Regions from separate parts of the Halomonas sp. DP5N14-9 genome, predicted to be linked through region 2. Evidence: predicted binding sites of a transcription regulator. Region 2 holds the regulator's gene; each other region holds the start of a gene.
What was found. The regulator sigma-54, encoded in region 2, starts transcription at its own class of promoters, with help from an activator protein. The targets are predictions, from matches to a motif close to TGGCACNNNNNTTGCTNT.
Positions count from the first base shown of each region.

Region 1: KUW00_RS04815 (circularly permuted type 2 ATP-grasp protein) is a predicted target of sigma-54. The motif match lies at 2,456-2,473, and genes of this name have one in related genera.
Region 3: KUW00_RS17435 (hydrogenase small subunit) is a predicted target of sigma-54. The motif match lies at 2,334-2,351, and genes of this name have one in related genera.
Region 4: KUW00_RS02320 (HAD-IIB family hydrolase) is a predicted target of sigma-54. The motif match lies at 1,592-1,609, and genes of this name have one in related genera.

Region 1 covers NZ_JAHVHR010000002.1:709,353-713,537, forward strand. The annotation lists gene KUW00_RS04810 (alpha-E domain-containing protein) at 1-903, opposite strand, end outside; gene KUW00_RS04815 (circularly permuted type 2 ATP-grasp protein) at 908-2,365, opposite strand; gene KUW00_RS04820 (transglutaminase N-terminal domain-containing protein) at 2,950-3,888, shown strand; gene KUW00_RS04825 (phosphatidylglycerophosphatase A) at 3,959-4,185, shown strand, end outside.
Region 2 covers NZ_JAHVHR010000024.1:149,081-153,265, reverse strand. The annotation lists gene lptA (lipopolysaccharide transport periplasmic protein LptA) at 1-129, shown strand, start outside; gene lptB (LPS export ABC transporter ATP-binding protein) at 129-854, shown strand; gene KUW00_RS13640 (RNA polymerase factor sigma-54) at 1,136-2,548, shown strand; gene hpf (ribosome hibernation-promoting factor, HPF/YfiA family) at 2,708-3,016, shown strand; gene ptsN (PTS IIA-like nitrogen regulatory protein PtsN) at 3,022-3,507, shown strand; gene rapZ (RNase adapter RapZ) at 3,561-4,185, shown strand, end outside.
Region 3 covers NZ_JAHVHR010000031.1:5,484-9,668, forward strand. The annotation lists gene KUW00_RS17420 (carboxy terminal-processing peptidase) at 1-327, opposite strand, end outside; gene KUW00_RS17425 (M18 family aminopeptidase) at 501-1,832, shown strand; tRNA gene KUW00_RS17430 (tRNA-Met) at 1,999-2,075, opposite strand; gene KUW00_RS17435 (hydrogenase small subunit) at 2,507-3,601, shown strand; gene KUW00_RS17440 (nickel-dependent hydrogenase large subunit) at 3,601-4,185, shown strand, end outside.
Region 4 covers NZ_JAHVHR010000002.1:166,506-170,690, forward strand. The annotation lists gene KUW00_RS02315 (glycosyl transferase) at 1-622, opposite strand, end outside; gene KUW00_RS02320 (HAD-IIB family hydrolase) at 619-1,554, opposite strand; gene glyA (serine hydroxymethyltransferase) at 1,862-3,127, opposite strand; gene KUW00_RS02330 (hypothetical protein) at 3,346-4,185, opposite strand, start outside.

The sequences.
Region 1 (4,185 bases), on a different contig from region 2:
CAGCTCGGCAAAGCCCTGTTGCAGCACGTCGATAAAGTCGTGCAGGGCCTCGGGGGAGCGCACCAGGGCACGGACGTCGGCCTCGGCCACATCGGCCAGCACCAGCGTCGCCGTGGCCAGGGCGCGCTCATGTCGCGGCAGCGAGCGCAGCGCGCGGATGCTGTCCTTGAGACTGCGCGACACCGAACGCGGGAACAGGGAATCCTGCACCAGGAAACGCAGCACGTCGGTGGCCCTGACCCGGCAGCGCACGTGCTGTCGATACATCTGGTAGGCCGTCAACGACTTGAGCACGCTCATCCACTGCAGGTGCTCGAACGGACGAATCTCGTCGCTGTCACGCTGCAGCAGGTTGGCCGAGCGCACATCGATGATGCGGGTGATCATGTCGGCCCGTTCGAGCTGGCGCCCGAGCATCATGAAGGTCCGTGACCCACCGTAGCTGAGGGTGCCCTCGATCAACCCGATCAACGTCTGACAGCCACGAATCACCAGCTTCAGAAAGCGCTCTCGGCGTCCCGGGCCGAGGCCCGCATCGGCGTGGGCACTGGCGGTCATGTAGAGCTGGTTGATTTCTTCCCATACCTCCCGCGGTACCACGTCCCGCGTGGTGCGCAGGTTCTCGCGGGCCTGGGCCAGGGCGGACAGGATCGAGCCGGAGTAGCGTCGGTCGGCACACAGGAACTGCACCACGTTGCGATCGTTGGGCTCATCGTAGAGGGTCTCGAACACCTCGGCGCCCCCGGTGATATCGACCATCGCCGCCCATCCCAGCGGTTGGCGGTAGGGCATGTCGAGCATCAGGTGACTGGAGACGTTGATCAGCCGGGCGGTATCTTCGGCACGTTCGATGTAGCGGGCCATCCAGTACAGGTTTTCGGCGACTCTGGAAAGCATCAGCATGGTCTCAGTCCTCCCCCGTCTCGACGATCCAGGTGTCCTTGCTGCCGCCCCCTTGGGACGAGTTGACCACCAGCGAGCCCTTGACCAGGGCCACACGGGTCAAGCCACCGGTGGTGACGTAGGCGCCGTCCTGGCCCGACAGGATGAAGGGGCGCAAATCGACGTGGCGCGGCTCGGGCCTGCCATCGAACAGCGTGGGGGTGGTGGACAGGTTCAGCATGGGCTGGGCCATGTAGTTGCGAGGGTTCTCCTGGATCAGCCTGGCGAAGGCATCACGCTCGGCCTGGGAGGCCTGAGGCCCCATCAACATGCCGTAGCCGCCGGACTCGTTGGCGGGCTTTACCACCAGTTCATGCAGGTGCTCCAGCACATAGCGGCGGTCTTCCTCGAGCATGCACAGGTAGCTCGGCACATTGGGCAGCAGCGCCTCCTGATCCAGGTAGTACTTGATCAGTTTCGGCACGAAGGCGTAGACCACCTTGTCATCGGCGACACCGGCCCCCGGGGCGTTGGCCAGCGCCACCTTGCCGCTGCGCCAGGCCCGCATCAATCCGGGCACGCCCAGCACCGAGTCCTTGCGAAACGCCTCCGGGTCGAGGAAGGCGTCGTCGACGCGGCGGTAGATCACGTCCACACGGGTCAGCCCCTGGACGGTGCGCATGTAGACCACGTCGTCGTCATCGACCAGCAGATCCGGGCCCTGGACCAGTTGCACACCCATCTGCTGGGCCAGGTAGGCGTGCTCGTAGTAGGCCGAGTTGTAGATACCCGGGGTCAGCACCACCACCTGGGGATCGTCCCAGTGGCGTGGCGACATGCCCGCCAGCATGTCGTAAAGCTGGGGCACATAGTCGTCCACCGGATGAATCTTGCCCGAGGCAAACAGCTCCGGCAGCACGCGCTTGGTCACGTTGCGATTCTCGAGCATGTAGGACACCCCGGACGGTATCCGCAGGTTGTCCTCCAGCACATAGACGGTGCCGTCGCCACCACGCACCAGATCGGAGCCGCAGATATGCGCCCAGACCCCGTGGGGCGGATCGATCCCTACACACTGGGGGCGAAAGTTGACGGATTGCTCGAGTACCGCCGCCGGCAGCACGCCATCCTTGACAACCTTCTGGTCGTGGTACAGGTCGTCGATGAACAGGTTGAGCGCCTCGACCCGCTGCTTGAGGCCTGCCTCGGTGCGTCGCCACTCGTCGGCGGGGATGATGCGAGGCACGATGTCGAAAGGCCAGGCGCGGTCGATCATGCTGCCCTCGGAATACACCGTGAAGGTGATCCCCATGGTGCGAATGGCGATCTCTGCTGCGTTCTTGCGCTCTTCCAGCTCGTCAGGGGCAAAGCCCGCGAGCACGTCACACAGCATCTTGGCCGCCTCCCGCGGCATCCCGGGCGTCGCCACCAGTTCGTCATAGAACCCTGCGCAGTCGTACTGCTGCCAATCCACATGGCTCATCGGCACACCCTCGATTGTTTTCGGCATCCGGCGACCCGACAACGACGATGGCACCCCCGCCTTCGACCGTACCGGGTCCCTCCTTGCTGTATAGCAAGCCCTGTACCAGACCGCCGAGAATAGGCCGCAGCGCCGAGCCTTCTCGCCGAATGGGCTGGCGCAATTGAGCAGTTTGGACAAAAAGCGACCACTTGTTCCTGCCGAAAGTGCCCCACGAACCAGCAAGACGGGGCAGCGAGCACCGATCTGGTGCAACCATGGCGACCCCCGACAAGCGTGGGCGGCAGCCCTCGGCAGCCCTTGCAGAAGCCGGTCGATGGCATCTGCTGCTGACGACGCCCACCTTTCGGGCTTGAGAGAAAGGCAGGAGTCGGGTACATCTTGTCGCCACGGTTCGGGGGGGATATCGTCACCTTCTGCAACATTCGCCGACACCCAGGAGCCTCCTCGCTTCCCATGCCTGCCTCTTCTCGTTCCGCCCTCCCTGGCTCGTGCGCACCGCTGTCCTGCCCTGCTCAAGACAGCGGCACCAGGCTGTGCCGTGTGGCCAGCCTTGGCAGGGGTGTCACGGCGGGATCCGGCAGATGATCTATCGACTTCGCCACACCACGCGCTACTACTACAGCGAGATCGTGACACTCAGCGAGAACGAGGCCTGCCTGATGCCCCGTGAGATGGCCTACCAGCAGGTTGCCTGGGCGCATTTGTCGATCTCGCCGGGCGAGTCGCTACGACAGAGCCGACAGGACGCCTTCGGCAACCATATCGCGCTGTTCGCGGTCGACACCCCCCACACCCAGCTCGAGGTCACGCTGGAGGCGCAGGTCATGACCTCGCCTCGCGCCACACCGCCGCAGGCCATCATGGGCTGGGAGCGGTGTCGAGAGCTGTTGGCAGACCGCCACCAGCCAGGTTTCCGCGAAGCACAGCCGTTTCTTGAAAACTCCGCCTATATCGAGCGCCGCCCGCTGCTCGCCGCCTGGGCCGAAGACTGTTTTCCCGCTGGTGGCGATCTGGTGGACTGCGTGGAGCGATTGAACCGTCGCATCTATGAGGAATTCCGCTACGACAGCGAGTTCAGCGACCTGGAGACGACACCGTCCCAGGTGCTCCAGCATCGCCGTGGGGTGTGTCAGGACTTCTCCCACCTGGCCATCGCCACCCTGCGCTCGGTGGGTCTGGCCGCGCGCTACGTCAGCGGCTATCTCGAGACTCGACCGCCTCCAGGACAGCCTCGACTGATGGGCGCCGACGCCTCCCACGCCTGGTTCTCCGTGCTGATACCCGGCTGGGGTTGGCTCGACTTCGACCCCACCAACGGTGTGCGCGCCGGCGAACGACACCTGTTGCTTGGCTGGGGCCGCGACTACGAGGACGTGGCGCCGCTCAAGGGCGTGGTGACCGGTGGTGGGCGCCAGCGCCTCGAGGTGGAAGTGGACGTTGTTCCCGCAGGGGAAGTCGCGGCCACCGGCCCGACCTCCGCCAGCCCTGGCGATCACCCGGCAGCGCCGATGGCCGGCTGATTCGCTGTCCTTTATATTGCGCAGGCTCTGCCCGGCCTTGCCCTGCCTACCGTCTTCCAGGAGAGATTCCATGCAGGACCTGTTGATCTGGATCGCCACCGGCTTCGGCCTGGGCTATTCCCCCTGGGCGCCGGGGACGGTCGGCTCCCTGATCGGACTACCGGTCGCCTGGTGGCTGTTCCGGCTACCGCTCGGCACGCGCCTGGCCGTTACCCTGACGCTCCTCGTGCTGGCCGTTCCCGTCTGCCACTTCGCTTCGCTGTGGCTGGGCGGCGGTGACCTGCCCCAGATCGTGCT
Region 2 (4,185 bases):
ACCTTCGACGGTGCCTATCTGGAGTACTTCCTCGATCGCCGCGTGGTCCAGGCCCGCTCCAGCGCCCAGGGCGTCCAGGGCGAGCAGCGCATTCGCATGACCCTCGAGCCGGAAAGCCAAGGAAACTGATGAAGACTCTCCACGCTCGCCATCTGGCCAAGAGCTACAAGAAGCGTCGCGTCGTCCAGGACATCAGCCTGTCGATCGAGCAGGGCAGCATCGTCGGTCTGCTGGGCCCCAACGGGGCCGGCAAGACCACCTCCTTCTACATGATCGTCGGCCTGGTCAGAGCCGACGCCGGCAGCATCAGCATCGATGATCGGGACCTGAGCCGCGCGGCCATGCACCAGCGCGCGCTGGCCGGTATCGGCTACCTGCCTCAGGAGGCTTCGATCTTTCGCAAGCTGTCGGTGGCCGACAACATCATGGCGATCCTCGAGACCCGCAAGGACCTCGACCGCGAGGGCCGAGAAGCACGTCTCGAGCAACTCCTCGAGGATTTCCACGTCAGCCATATTCGCGACAACCCCGGCATGAGCCTGTCCGGCGGGGAGCGGCGCCGGGTCGAGATCGCTCGCGCCCTGGCCACCGAGCCGGCCTTTATCCTCCTCGATGAACCCTTCGCCGGGGTCGACCCGATCTCGGTGGGCGAGATCAAGTCCATCATTCGTCAACTCAAGGCCCGCGATATCGGCGTCCTGATCACCGATCACAACGTGCGCGAGACCCTCGATATCTGCGATCGTGCCTACATCGTCGGCGACGGCCAGATCATCGCCGAGGGCAGCGCCGAGTCCATCCTCGCCAACCAGCGCGTCAAGGAGGTCTACCTGGGCGAGAACTTCCGCCTCTAGACCGCAGGGCCGCCCGACAGCCGCAGTCGCAGTCGCAGTCGCATCAAGCGGCCGCAACATTTGCCAGCATCAGCATCCAACCGCCGGCCCCGAAAGGGTCGGCCTCACCTTGCACACAGGGCCTCCCTCGAAAGAAGCACCTCCCCCCTACCAAGTTGTTCCACATCGACCTTTACACTCCCTCCCACAGGTCAAAAAACACCAACTTGGCAAGATGCTTGCATGTCTGATGACTCGTCGTTAGGGTAAAGCCTTTCGACAACACTGGTGGATCCCGACCCATGGCCCTCAAGGCGTCACTGCAGCTGCGCATCGGTACCCAGCTGACCATGACCCCGCAACTGCAACAGGCGATCGGCCTGCTGCAGCTTTCGACCCTGGACCTGCGCCAGGAGGTCCAGCAGGCGCTGGAGGCCAACCCCATGCTCGAACTCGAGGACGAGTTCGGCGAACAGCAGACCAGGGAAGCCGTGGAAGATGACTGGGCGGATCAGATTCCCTCGGAACTCAGTGTGGACAGCGACTGGTCCGACACCTACCAGGACCTGGGCACCACCCCCGCCGGCAGTGGCGAGGCGCCGGATTTCGAGCGCCAGGCAAGCTCCCAGTCACTGCACAGCCACCTGAGCTGGCAACTGGCGATGCTCGACGTCAGCGACCAGGAGCGCCTGATCGCCGAGAGCCTGCTCGACGCGGTCAACGCCGACGGCTATCTCGAGCAGACACTGGATGACATTGCCCAGGGGCTCGAGCAAGACGGTCGTCGCCCCCCTCCCCTCGCCGAGGTGGAGGCGGTGCTGGTTCGGCTGCAACAGTTCGAACCGACCGGAGTGTTCGCCCGCGACCTGCGCGAGTGTTTGATGCTGCAACTGGATAGCCTGCCTCGCGATACCGTCCTGCTGCCCCAGGCCGGACGACTGGTAAGACAGTTTCTCGAGGCGCTGGCCAGCGGCGACCGACGTCTGCTGAAGCGCCGACTAGGACTCGATGACGACCAACTCGACAGCGTCATCGAGCTGATCCGGAGCCTCGACCCACGTCCCGGCAGCCAGTTCGGTGACAGCGATAACGACTACGTCATACCCGACCTGGTGGTGCGCCACACCGAAGAGGGCTGGCGAGTTGAACTCAACCCGGATGCAATGCCCCGACTGCGCATCCAGCCCGACTACGCTGCGCTGATTCGGCGCGCGGACAAGAGCCAGGACAACCAGTTCCTCAAGGACCACCTGCAGGAGGCGCGCTGGCTGATCAAGAGTCTGTCCAGCCGCAACGACACCTTGCTGAAGGTCGGCCGGGAAATCATGGTGCGTCAGATCGACTTCCTCGAGCAGGGAGAAGCGGCCATGAAACCGTTGGTGCTGGCCGATATCGCAGACAAGGTGGAGATGCACGAGTCCACCATCTCCCGCGTGACCACCCAGAAGTTCGTGCACACGCCTCGCGGCGTGTTCGAGTTGAAGTATTTTTTCTCGAGCCAGGTCGGCCAGGATGGCGACGCCCATTCCAGTACCGCCATCCGCGCCATGATCAAATCGTTGATTCAAAAGGAACCTGCCCGCAAACCTCTGTCGGACAGCAAACTGGTGGAATTGCTGGCGGAAGACGGCGTCAATGTCGCCAGACGCACCGTGGCAAAGTACCGGGAAGCCATGAATATTCCGTCTTCCAGCGAGCGCAAGCGACTGCGCTGAGGCCTTGCGCTGCGGCGTCGCTAGCCTAGTTATCGGGAAAGCGCAAGCACTTGAAATTTCGCATGACATCTGCGTCTTTCTGCGTAGCGTCGAGGGGGTTTGCAGGATCGGAAAAAGGGTTACAATCAAGCCACCACCCGAAAGAGCAAGGAGCCTGTCATGCAAGTCAACATCACCGGCCACCACGTCGAATTGACCGATCCCCTGCGTGACTACGTACAAGAGAAGCTCACCCGTGTGGAGCGCCACTACGACAACATCACCAACGTCCAGGTGACCCTCTCGGTGGAAAAGGAACGCCAGCTGGCCGCCTGCACCCTTCACGCCGCCGGTGCCGACCTGCATGCCGAAGCGCAGGACGGCGACATGTATGCTGCTATCGACGCCCTTGCCGACAAGCTGGACCGCCAGCTGGTCAAGCACAAGGAAAAATCCCAAGCCCGCGCCCAAGGCGCCGGAATTCGCTGACTCTCATGACATTGGAAGCCATTCTCCCTCCCGAGCGCACATTGTTCGATGTCCCGGGAGGCAGCAAGAAGAGGGTGCTGGAGTTTTTCAGCACCTTCATTGCGCAGAACACCCCGAGCCTGGACAGCCAGGAGGTCTTCAGTCGGCTGATCGGACGTGAGCGCCTGGGCAGTACCGGCATAGGCAATGGCGTCGCCATTCCCCATGCCCGCAACCCCCACTGCAAGGCGCCCATCTCCGGCTTCCTCAAACTCGCGGAACCTGTCGACTTCGATGCCATTGATGGTGAGCCCGTCGATCTGGTGTTCGTGCTGCTGGTACCGGAAGAGGCCGACGACGCCCATCTCGCCCTGCTCGGCCAGGTCGCCGGCGTCATGAACGACGCCGACACACGTCACCGTCTGCGCCACGCCAGCTCCCAGCGCGAGCTTCACGAGCGCCTGCAGGAAGCCATCCGCCAACAGGCGCCAGGGGACGACACTCCCTCCTGATCGCGGCCTTGCCTAGGCCATCAGCAATGGACGCCTGCCCAAGGAGACAGGACATGCAGCTCGTGATCATCAGTGGTCGCTCCGGCTCGGGAAAGTCCGTGGCCCTTCAAGCCCTGGAGGACCTGGGGTTCTACGCCATCGACAACCTTCCCGCGACCTTGCTGGGCGCCCTGGTGGACGAGCTGGAAAACGGTCATTCCCGCCGTATCGCCGTCAGCGTCGACGCCCGCAACCTGCCTGAGGCACTGGAACGCTTCCCCGCCCAGCTGGCGTCCCTCAAGCAGAGTCCGATCGACTGCCAGGTGGTCTACCTGACCAGTGATGCGCGAATTCTGCTCGAGCGTTATTCCCACACGCGGCGCCGTCACCCCCTGACCCGTGATAGCGACATGACCCTGGCGGAAGCCATCGAGTCCGAACAGAAGGCCCTTTCGGGTATTCGAGACCTGGCCGATCTGGTCATCGACAGCTCTCGCCTGTCGGTGCACGAACTGCGTTCGCGCATCGCCGAACAGGTCGCCGACCACCGCAGCGGCCAGTTGAGCCTGACCGTGGAGTCCTTCGGCTTCAAGCGTGGCGTGCCGCCGGATGCAGACATCGTGTTCGATGCCCGCTGTCTGCCCAATCCCTACTGGGAACCATCGCTGCGTGATGCCAATGGCTGCGATCCCAGCGTCA
Region 3 (4,185 bases), on a different contig from region 2:
GCGCTCGTAGAGGTCGTAGGCCCGCTCCAGGGAGCCTTCGAGCATTGCCTCGTCCATGCCGGTACGCAGATCAGCGAACTCATCCACGTCGTCCTGCACGAAGTAGGCACGCTGGCCGTCCAGCACGTCCAGATAACGCTGGAAGGCGCGGTTGGACCATTGGTCGTCCAGCCTCACGTCCGCGTAGTGGCCGTAGCGTAGTGATTCGGCCACCTCCATGGCCGCCTGACGCTGGTCGTCGCCGGGCGTGGGAGTAGCCAGCGCCGTAGGGGCCGCGATCAGCAGGGACAGCGCCAGGGCGCGACCCGCAGACTCAATCAGGCTCATCAATGAAGCACTCCAGGATTCGTGTACACTCGTCGGTCTGACACCGACTCGGTCGGCGGGTCCCTTGGACCGGATTCGCATTGTAGCAGCTTGATGTCAATCCTTGACCCTTGCCGTTGTGCGACATTTAGGGTCAATCCTTGAACCACACTATCATGCAACAGAGGACGCCCATGTCACAGGAGTGCTTGCCAAAGGATGATGCCGGATGCGCCATAAGGCTCAGTCGGCTGCTTGAGTTTCTTCACCGTTCCCCCAGCCCTTGGCACGCCACCGCGAACATGGCTCAGCGGCTCGAGGACGCCGGCTACCGTCGTCTGTTGGAGACCGATAGCTGGGATTTGGTTCCCGGTGACCGCTTCTACGTGACCCGCAACGATTCTTCGATTATCGCTGTCAACCTGCCGAAGGGCCAGCCGGTCACCAGTCTGCGCATGGTCGGCGCCCATACCGACAGCCCCAATCTCAGGCTGAAGACCCACGCCGGACAGACCTCGGCGGGCTGGCTGCAGCTTGGTGTGCAGGTCTACGGCGGGGCACTGCTCGCGCCCTGGTTCGACCGTGACCTGGGCCTGGCCGGGCGTCTACATGTCCGTCACGCCGATGGGCGGGTCGAGGGCGTGCTGCTCAACGTTGCCGAGGCCATCGCCATCATCCCGAGCCTGGCCATCCACCTGGATCGGGAAGCCAACGACGGCAAGGCGATGAATGCCCAGACCCAGATGGCGCCGGTGGTGCTGCAGGGCGGCAAGGACGACGATCTCGATCGCCTGCTGCTGGCCTGGCTGGAGCAGGAGCACGGTCTGACCGGGGTGAAGGTGCTGGACTTCGAGCTGGGCTTCTATGACCTGCAGCCGCCGTCGCTGGTGGGCGTGGGCAAGGAATTGATTGCCAGCGCGCGTCTGGACAACCTGCTGTCGTGCTTTATTGGCCTGGAAGCGATGCTCGACGCCGACGGCGAACAGGGCATGGTGCTGGTCGCCAATGACCACGAAGAGGTGGGTAGCGCCAGCGCCTGTGGCGCCCAGGGCCCGTTCCTCGCCGACGTGCTCAAGCGCGTAAATGGCCAGGTCGGCGAGGGCACTGAGGAAGGCTATATCCGCTTGATCCAGTCCTCGCGGATGATCTCCTGCGACAACGCTCACGCGCTGCACCCGAACTTCAAGGACAAGCACGACGCCCAGCACGGCCCGAGCCTCAACGCTGGCCCGGTGATCAAGACCAACGCCAACCAGCGCTACGCCACCAACAGCGCCACGGCGGCGATGTTCCGTGACCTGTGCGAGAAGGTAGAGGTGCCGGTGCAGACCTTTATTACCCGGGCGGACATGGGCTGCGGCAGCACCATCGGCCCCATCACCGCAACCGAGCTTGGCGTGCCGACGCTGGACGTAGGGGTGCCCCAGTGGGCGATGCACTCGATCCGCGAGACCGCCGGCAGCCAGGACGTGGAACACCTGACCCGCGCACTGACGGCCTTCTTCAACAGCGCCGAACTGGTGTAGGTCGAGCGCTCGCAGCACGCTTGCTGAAAGACTGAAACGACGACGACAGAGCGCCTGGCGGGCAACCGCCAGGCGCTCTGTCGTTGTTGCGTCGGTGTTGAATCGTTGCATTGGAAGGCACAACAAAAAGGCCCGTCGATCGATGATCGACGGGCCTTTCGGTATCTGGTGGCTACGCCCTGACTCGAACAGGGGACCCCATCATTATGAGTGATGTGCTCTAACCAACTGAGCTACGTAGCCTCTGGATGGCGCCGTATTATACGGATTGCCGGCTTGTTGTCAAGCACTTGGGTTACGGCAATGGCCCTGGTGATGGCTCTGATAGTGGCCCGGGGCGGGCAGGGCGACGCCAGCGCAGCGCGCTGGAAAGCCGGCTACCACCTGTGTGCCGTGTAGCGCGAGTTCTGTGCTGGCGTGACGGAGGCCGCTGGAAAGGGCGCTACCGCCATGTGGTCGTCAAGTGCGCCAAGTGGTTGAAAAGACGTACTCCCCGCAATCTGGCACGGGCCTTGCCCTGTAGTTGAGGGAAACAACAACAGGCGATCTGGATGGCCTGGCGCGCAAGCCTCGAGTCGGCTTCTGGCCTTGGCCATAGCGAGGGCAGGCCGCCTCCAGATCAGGGGATCACGCCGGTGGCGAGATCCAGGACCACGACAGGGGAGTCGTTGCCGATGGAGCCCATCGAAACCTTCTACGACGTGATGCGGCGACAGGGGGTCACGCGTCGCTCATTTCTGAAGTTCTGTTCATTGACGGCGGCGGCGCTGGGGCTCGGGCCTGCCTACACCGCCAAAATCGCCCACGCCATGGAGACCAAGCCGCGCACGCCGGTGATCTGGGTGCACGGGCTCGAGTGCACCTGTTGTTCGGAGTCATTCATCCGTTCGGCCCATCCGCTGGTCAAGGACGTGGTGCTGTCGATGATCTCGCTGGACTACGACGACACCCTGATGGCGGCGGCGGGGCATCAGGCCGAGGCCGCCCTGGCCGACACCATCGAGCGCTACAAGGGAAACTACATCCTGGCGGTGGAGGGCAACCCGCCGCTCAATGAGGACGGCATGTTCTGCATCGTCGGTGGGCGGCCCTTCGTCGACCAGCTGCGCGAGACCGCCGAGCACGCCAAGGCGGTGATCTCCTGGGGCTCCTGTGCAAGCCACGGCTGTGTCCAGGCGGCGCGCCCCAACCCCACCCGGGCGACTCCGGTGCACAAGGTCATCACCGACAAGCCGATCATCAAGGTACCGGGCTGTCCGCCGATCGCCGAGGTCATGACCGGGGTCATCACCTATATGCTGACCTTCGACCGGCTGCCGGAGCTCGACCGCACCGGGCGGCCCAAGATGTTCTATTCCCAGCGCATCCACGACAAGTGCTACCGCCGGCCGCACTTCGACGCCGGTCAGTTCGTCGAGTCCTTCGATGACGAGGGCGCCCGTCGCGGCTACTGCCTGTACAAGGTGGGCTGCAAGGGCCCGACCACCTACAACGCCTGTTCGACCATCCGCTGGAACGAGGGCGTGAGCTTCCCGATCCAGGCCGGCCACGGCTGTATCGGCTGCTCCGAAGACGGCTTCTGGGACAAGGGCTCCTGGTACGCCCGGCTGCAGGACGTGCACCAGTTCGGCATCGAGGCCAACGCCGACCAGATCGGCGGCGCCGTGGCCACCGGGGTGGGCGGTGCGGTGGCGGTCCACGCCGCCGTCAGCGCCTTGAAACGGGCGCAGGTCAAGCGCCAGTCGTCAGCCAACAGGGAGGAAGCCTGATGACGCAGATCAACACCCCTAACGGGTTCAATCTGGACAGAAGCGGACGGCGTATCGTCGTTGACCCGGTGACCCGCATCGAGGGTCATATGCGCTGCGAGGTCAACGTGGATGACAACAACATCATCCGCAACGCGGTGTCCACCGGCACCATGTGGCGCGGGCTCGAGGTCATCCTCAAGGGCCGTGACCCGCGCGACGCCTGGGCCTTTGTCGAGCGTATCTGCGGCGTCTGCACCGGCTGTCATGCGCTGGCGTCGGTACGCGCGGTGGAGGACGCTCTCGACATCCGCATCCCGCGCAACGCCCACCTGATCCGCGAGATGATGGCCAAGGTGCTGCAGTGGCATGACCACGTGGTGCACTTCTACCACCTGCACGCGCTGGACTGGGTCAACCCGGTCAACGCGCTGCGGGCCGACCCGCGGGCGACCTCGCAACTGCAGCAGTTGACCGGCCCCAACCATCCGCTGTCGTCGCCGGGCTATTTCCGCGACGTCCAGAATCGCCTGAAGACCTTTATCGAGTCGGGGCAGCTTGGGCTTTTCAAGAACGGCTACTGGGACAACCCCGCCTATCGGCTG
Region 4 (4,185 bases), on a different contig from region 2:
GCATGATCTTTAGCGCCCGCAGCAGCGGGGTCACCATCAGCCGGGAGACCCGGCCGTTGAGCTTGCCCTCGGCGATACGCGGGTAGTAGCCCTTGCAGAAGGCGTAGTTGAAGCGTGGGTGGGCCACCGGATACATCAGCCGTGCCAGCAGGCCGCGGTCGTAGGTCAGGATATCGCAGTCATGCAGCCCCACCGCGGCGGTGCGCCCGGATGCCTGCACATAGCCCGCACAGAACCACACATTGCGGCCCTTGCCCGGCTGCTGTGGCGCCAGGCCTTCCTCGGCCAGCTGCGCGTCCAGCGCGCTCAGGCGCGGGCCGTCATTCCACAGGATGCGATGGTGCTGGGGCAGGCGCGAAAAGAACTCGCGTGCCCGCAGAAACTGGTCTCGGTCGGCACGATCGAGGCCGATCACGATCTCCGACAGATAGCTCGCCTGGGCGAGGGATTCGACGATGGCGTCCAGCGCCGGGCCTTCCAGCTCCGAGTACAATGACGGCAGGATCAGCCCGAGCGGGCGCTGGCGGCCGAAGCGCTCCAGATCCGCCTCCAGGTCTTCGACCTTGCGCCGAGTCAGGTTGTGAAAGTCGGTGATGATGCCGTTCTGGTGGAAATCGCTCATGCCTCACCCTCCTCGCCCAGCTTGTGATGATCCTTGTCGTCGGCGCCGCCGGCATCGGTGCTGCTGGAAGGCTCCGCCGCGTCCTGCTCCCCCCAGAAGTGCGCAACCCCCTCGGCCCAGCCCCTGGGGCCCAGCGCCTCGCTGCGATACAAGCGCGGCTGGCACGGGGACACGTCGAGGCCATGGCGGGAACGAATCACCACCGCCGCATCGGTGGCCTCGAGCATGGCAACGTCGTTGGGGCCATCGCCCAGCGACAGGGTCTCGGGGCGTCGGCCCTTGAGCGCCTCGAAGCGGGCGCACAGCCATTGCACCGCCTGGCCCTTGTCGGTGTCGCCGAGCACGTGCCAGAAGCGCCCGCCCCTCGTCATGCGCAGGCCGTCACTGGCCAGGCCTTCGCGAAAGCGCTGCAGCAGCGCTTCGTCGTCTTCCCACAACAGCGGCTCGCTGCCCTCGCGCAGGCGTGCCAGGCGTGCTTCCTGTTCATCCAGACCGGTGAAGGCCACCACGTCTTCCAGCGCCATCTCGCTCATGGTCAGAAAGCGCGCGGACAGCCGCTCACGCCAGATCGCCACCCGCCGACGAATCAGTCCGATATCCACCCCGAGGGTGCGGATCACCAGGCCATCCGGGCCCGGCTGTCCCTCACGTCGGGCGTGACACCAGCTGGGGGGCAGCGCGATCACCGCGCCGTTCTCGGCGATAAAGGGGCGATCGGCGAGGCCGAGCTGCTGGCGCAGGCCGAGCAGTTCACTGCGGGTCTTGCTGGTCACCGGGATCACCGCGACGCCGGCCTCACGCAGGGCATCGAGCCAGGGCTCGGCGGGCTTCCAGCCGTAGTCATGGTGGTCGAGCAGCGAGCCATCCAGGTCGGTGAACAGCAGCCTGGGCCCGTCGAAGGCACCGATTCGGGGGGTCGTGCTGGCGTGCATGGTGGGACCTTCGCATCAAAAGGGTTCACCGAGATACAAAGCAAGGGCTGCGCCAGCGCTGACAAGAGCAACGGGAAAACAAGCAGATGACGGGAAGGTAGACGTCAGCGCAACGAGGCCCCGTCAGGTCCGGGGCGGGCGCGGCCGTGCCCGGTGCAGGATAAGGCACCACAATGGTGCATCGACCACCGACGCCCGGCTGCAAGCACACAGCCCCAGAACGACGACACCCCCGAGAGCGGGGCTCTCGGGGGTGTCTTTGGTGGCCTGAGCGGCGGGTCACCCCGCCGGGCACTCAGCCGGGCCCTCAGCCATAGACCGGCAGACGGGTGCAGACTTCTTCCACCTTGGCCTTGACCTCGGCCTCGATGGCCTCGGTGGACTCGCCCTTGGCCATGACGTCGAGGATGTCGCAGATCCAGCCAGCCAGATCACCGCACTCGCTCTCGCCGAAACCACGGGTGGTGACCGCCGGGGTGCCGATACGCAGGCCAGAGGTCACGAAGGGGCTCTGCGGATCACCGGGCACGGCGTTCTTGTTGACGGTGATGTGGGCACGACCCAGGGCCGCGTCCGCGTCCTTGCCGGTCAGGCCCTGCTTGATCAGCGACAGCAGGAAGAGGTGATCCTCGGTGCCGCCGGAGACCACGTCGTAGCCACGCTCGATAAATACCTTGGCCATGGTCTGGGCGTTCTTGACCACCTGCTGCTGGTAGGTCTTGAACTCGGGCGCCATGGCCTCCTTGAAGCAGATCGCCTTGGCCGCGATGACGTGCTCGAGCGGGCCGCCCTGGCCACCGGGGAAGACCGCAGACTGCAGCTTCTTCTCGATGTCGGCGTCGTTCTCGGCGGACAGGATCAGGCCACCACGGGGACCGCGCAGGGTCTTATGGGTGGTGGTGGTGACCACATGGGCGTGGGGCAGCGGATTCGGGTAGACACCGGCGGCAACCAGGCCGGCCACGTGGGCCATGTCCACCAGCAGGAAGGCACCCACCTCGTCGGCGATCTCGCGGAAGCGTGCCCAGTCGATGACCTGGGAGTAGGCGGAGAAACCGGCGATGATCATCTTCGGCTGGTGCTCGCGGGCCAGGCGGGCCACCTCGTCGTAGTCGATGCGGCCGGACTCGTCGATGCCGTACTGCACGGCATTGTAGTGCTTGCCGGAGAAGTTCGGGCGGGCGCCGTGGGTCAGGTGACCGCCGGCGTCGAGGCTCATGCCCAGCACGGTGTCACCGGGCTTGACCAGGGCCTGGAAGACCGCGCCGTTGGCCTGGGAGCCGGAGTGCGGCTGGACGTTGGCGTAGCTCGCGCCAAACAGCTCCTTGGCATAATCGATGGCCAGCTGCTCGACCACGTCGACGTACTCGCAGCCACCGTAGTAACGCTTGCCGGGATAGCCTTCCGCGTACTTGTTGGTCAGCTGGCTACCCTGGGCTTCCATCACCCGGGGGCTGGCGTAGTTTTCGGAGGCAATCAGCTCGATGTGAGCCTCCTGACGGGCGACTTCCTTCTGCATCGCATCGAACAGGGCATCATCGAAACCGGCAATCTGCATATCACGGCTGAACATCGGCGGCATAACCTCGCAGCGGGGGATTCAAGGGGCAATCGCGAAAAGCGGGCCGCCATCATAGCGCAGCCCATGACCGCTTTCACATGAAAGACCGTCATGGGCTGCTGCATGATTTCTCATCTTGGCTTCAGTCAGACTGAAGCGTGGCCCACCGGGCGCTCTTTTCCAGGCTCAGCCCGAAACGCCGGCGAGCGCCACGACCCTTCGGCCAAGCCCTAGTCCATCGTGACTTCCATGGACAGAGCCTGGGGCAGCCCCAGCGGGTCCTGGGCCAGCTTCTGGAGCTGTCGGCTGGGTGGCAGGCTGAGGTCGATCGACATCTCGCTGGCCTCGCCGGCCATCATCTGCACCAGCCCCGTGAGCACCGCGCCGATCTGCGGTCCCATCATGATGCCGAAGCCTTCGGACTGGGTCCTGAGCTGTTCGAGCAGGGCGTCTTCGGACACCCCCTGGGTCGCTGCCACCACCGGTGCGATACGCCCGAACACGCCCAGATCGCTGAGACTGAGCGAGACGTCGCCGCCCTGGGTGTCCAGCTCGGTCCAGTCCTCGAGGCCGGCAAAGTAGGCCGCAGGGTCCTGGCCCTTGGGCAGGTTTACCGGCAGGTCACTGTCGAAGCCGAGGCGGAAGGCATCGGCTGCGGTCATCTCGAAACGGCTGGCCACCTGGCCATTGGCACCGCTGGCCTCCCAGGTACCGTCCATGTCGGCGTCCAGGGTGAGCTGTCCGGAGCCATCGGTCAGCACGTTGCTGACCAGGCGTAGCTGGGTGCGCTCGTCCACCGGCGCCAGCTCGATCATCCTGGCCAGATCCACCGTCAGGTTGTCCATGCGCCCGCTGTACTCGCCGTCGTTCATGTCGCCGTCGGCCACCAGATGCTCAAGGCTTGCCACCAGGCGATCGGTGGCGATCTCGAGGTCCTCGAGCTCGAGGGCGTCCACCGTGGGCGCGTCGCTCGCAAGCCCCTTGAGGCCGGTCAGACTGAGTGACGGCAGCGAGAAGGTTCCGGCCCCGAGCTCCTCGAAGTTGTCGCTGGAGCCGCTCATCCCGGTCAG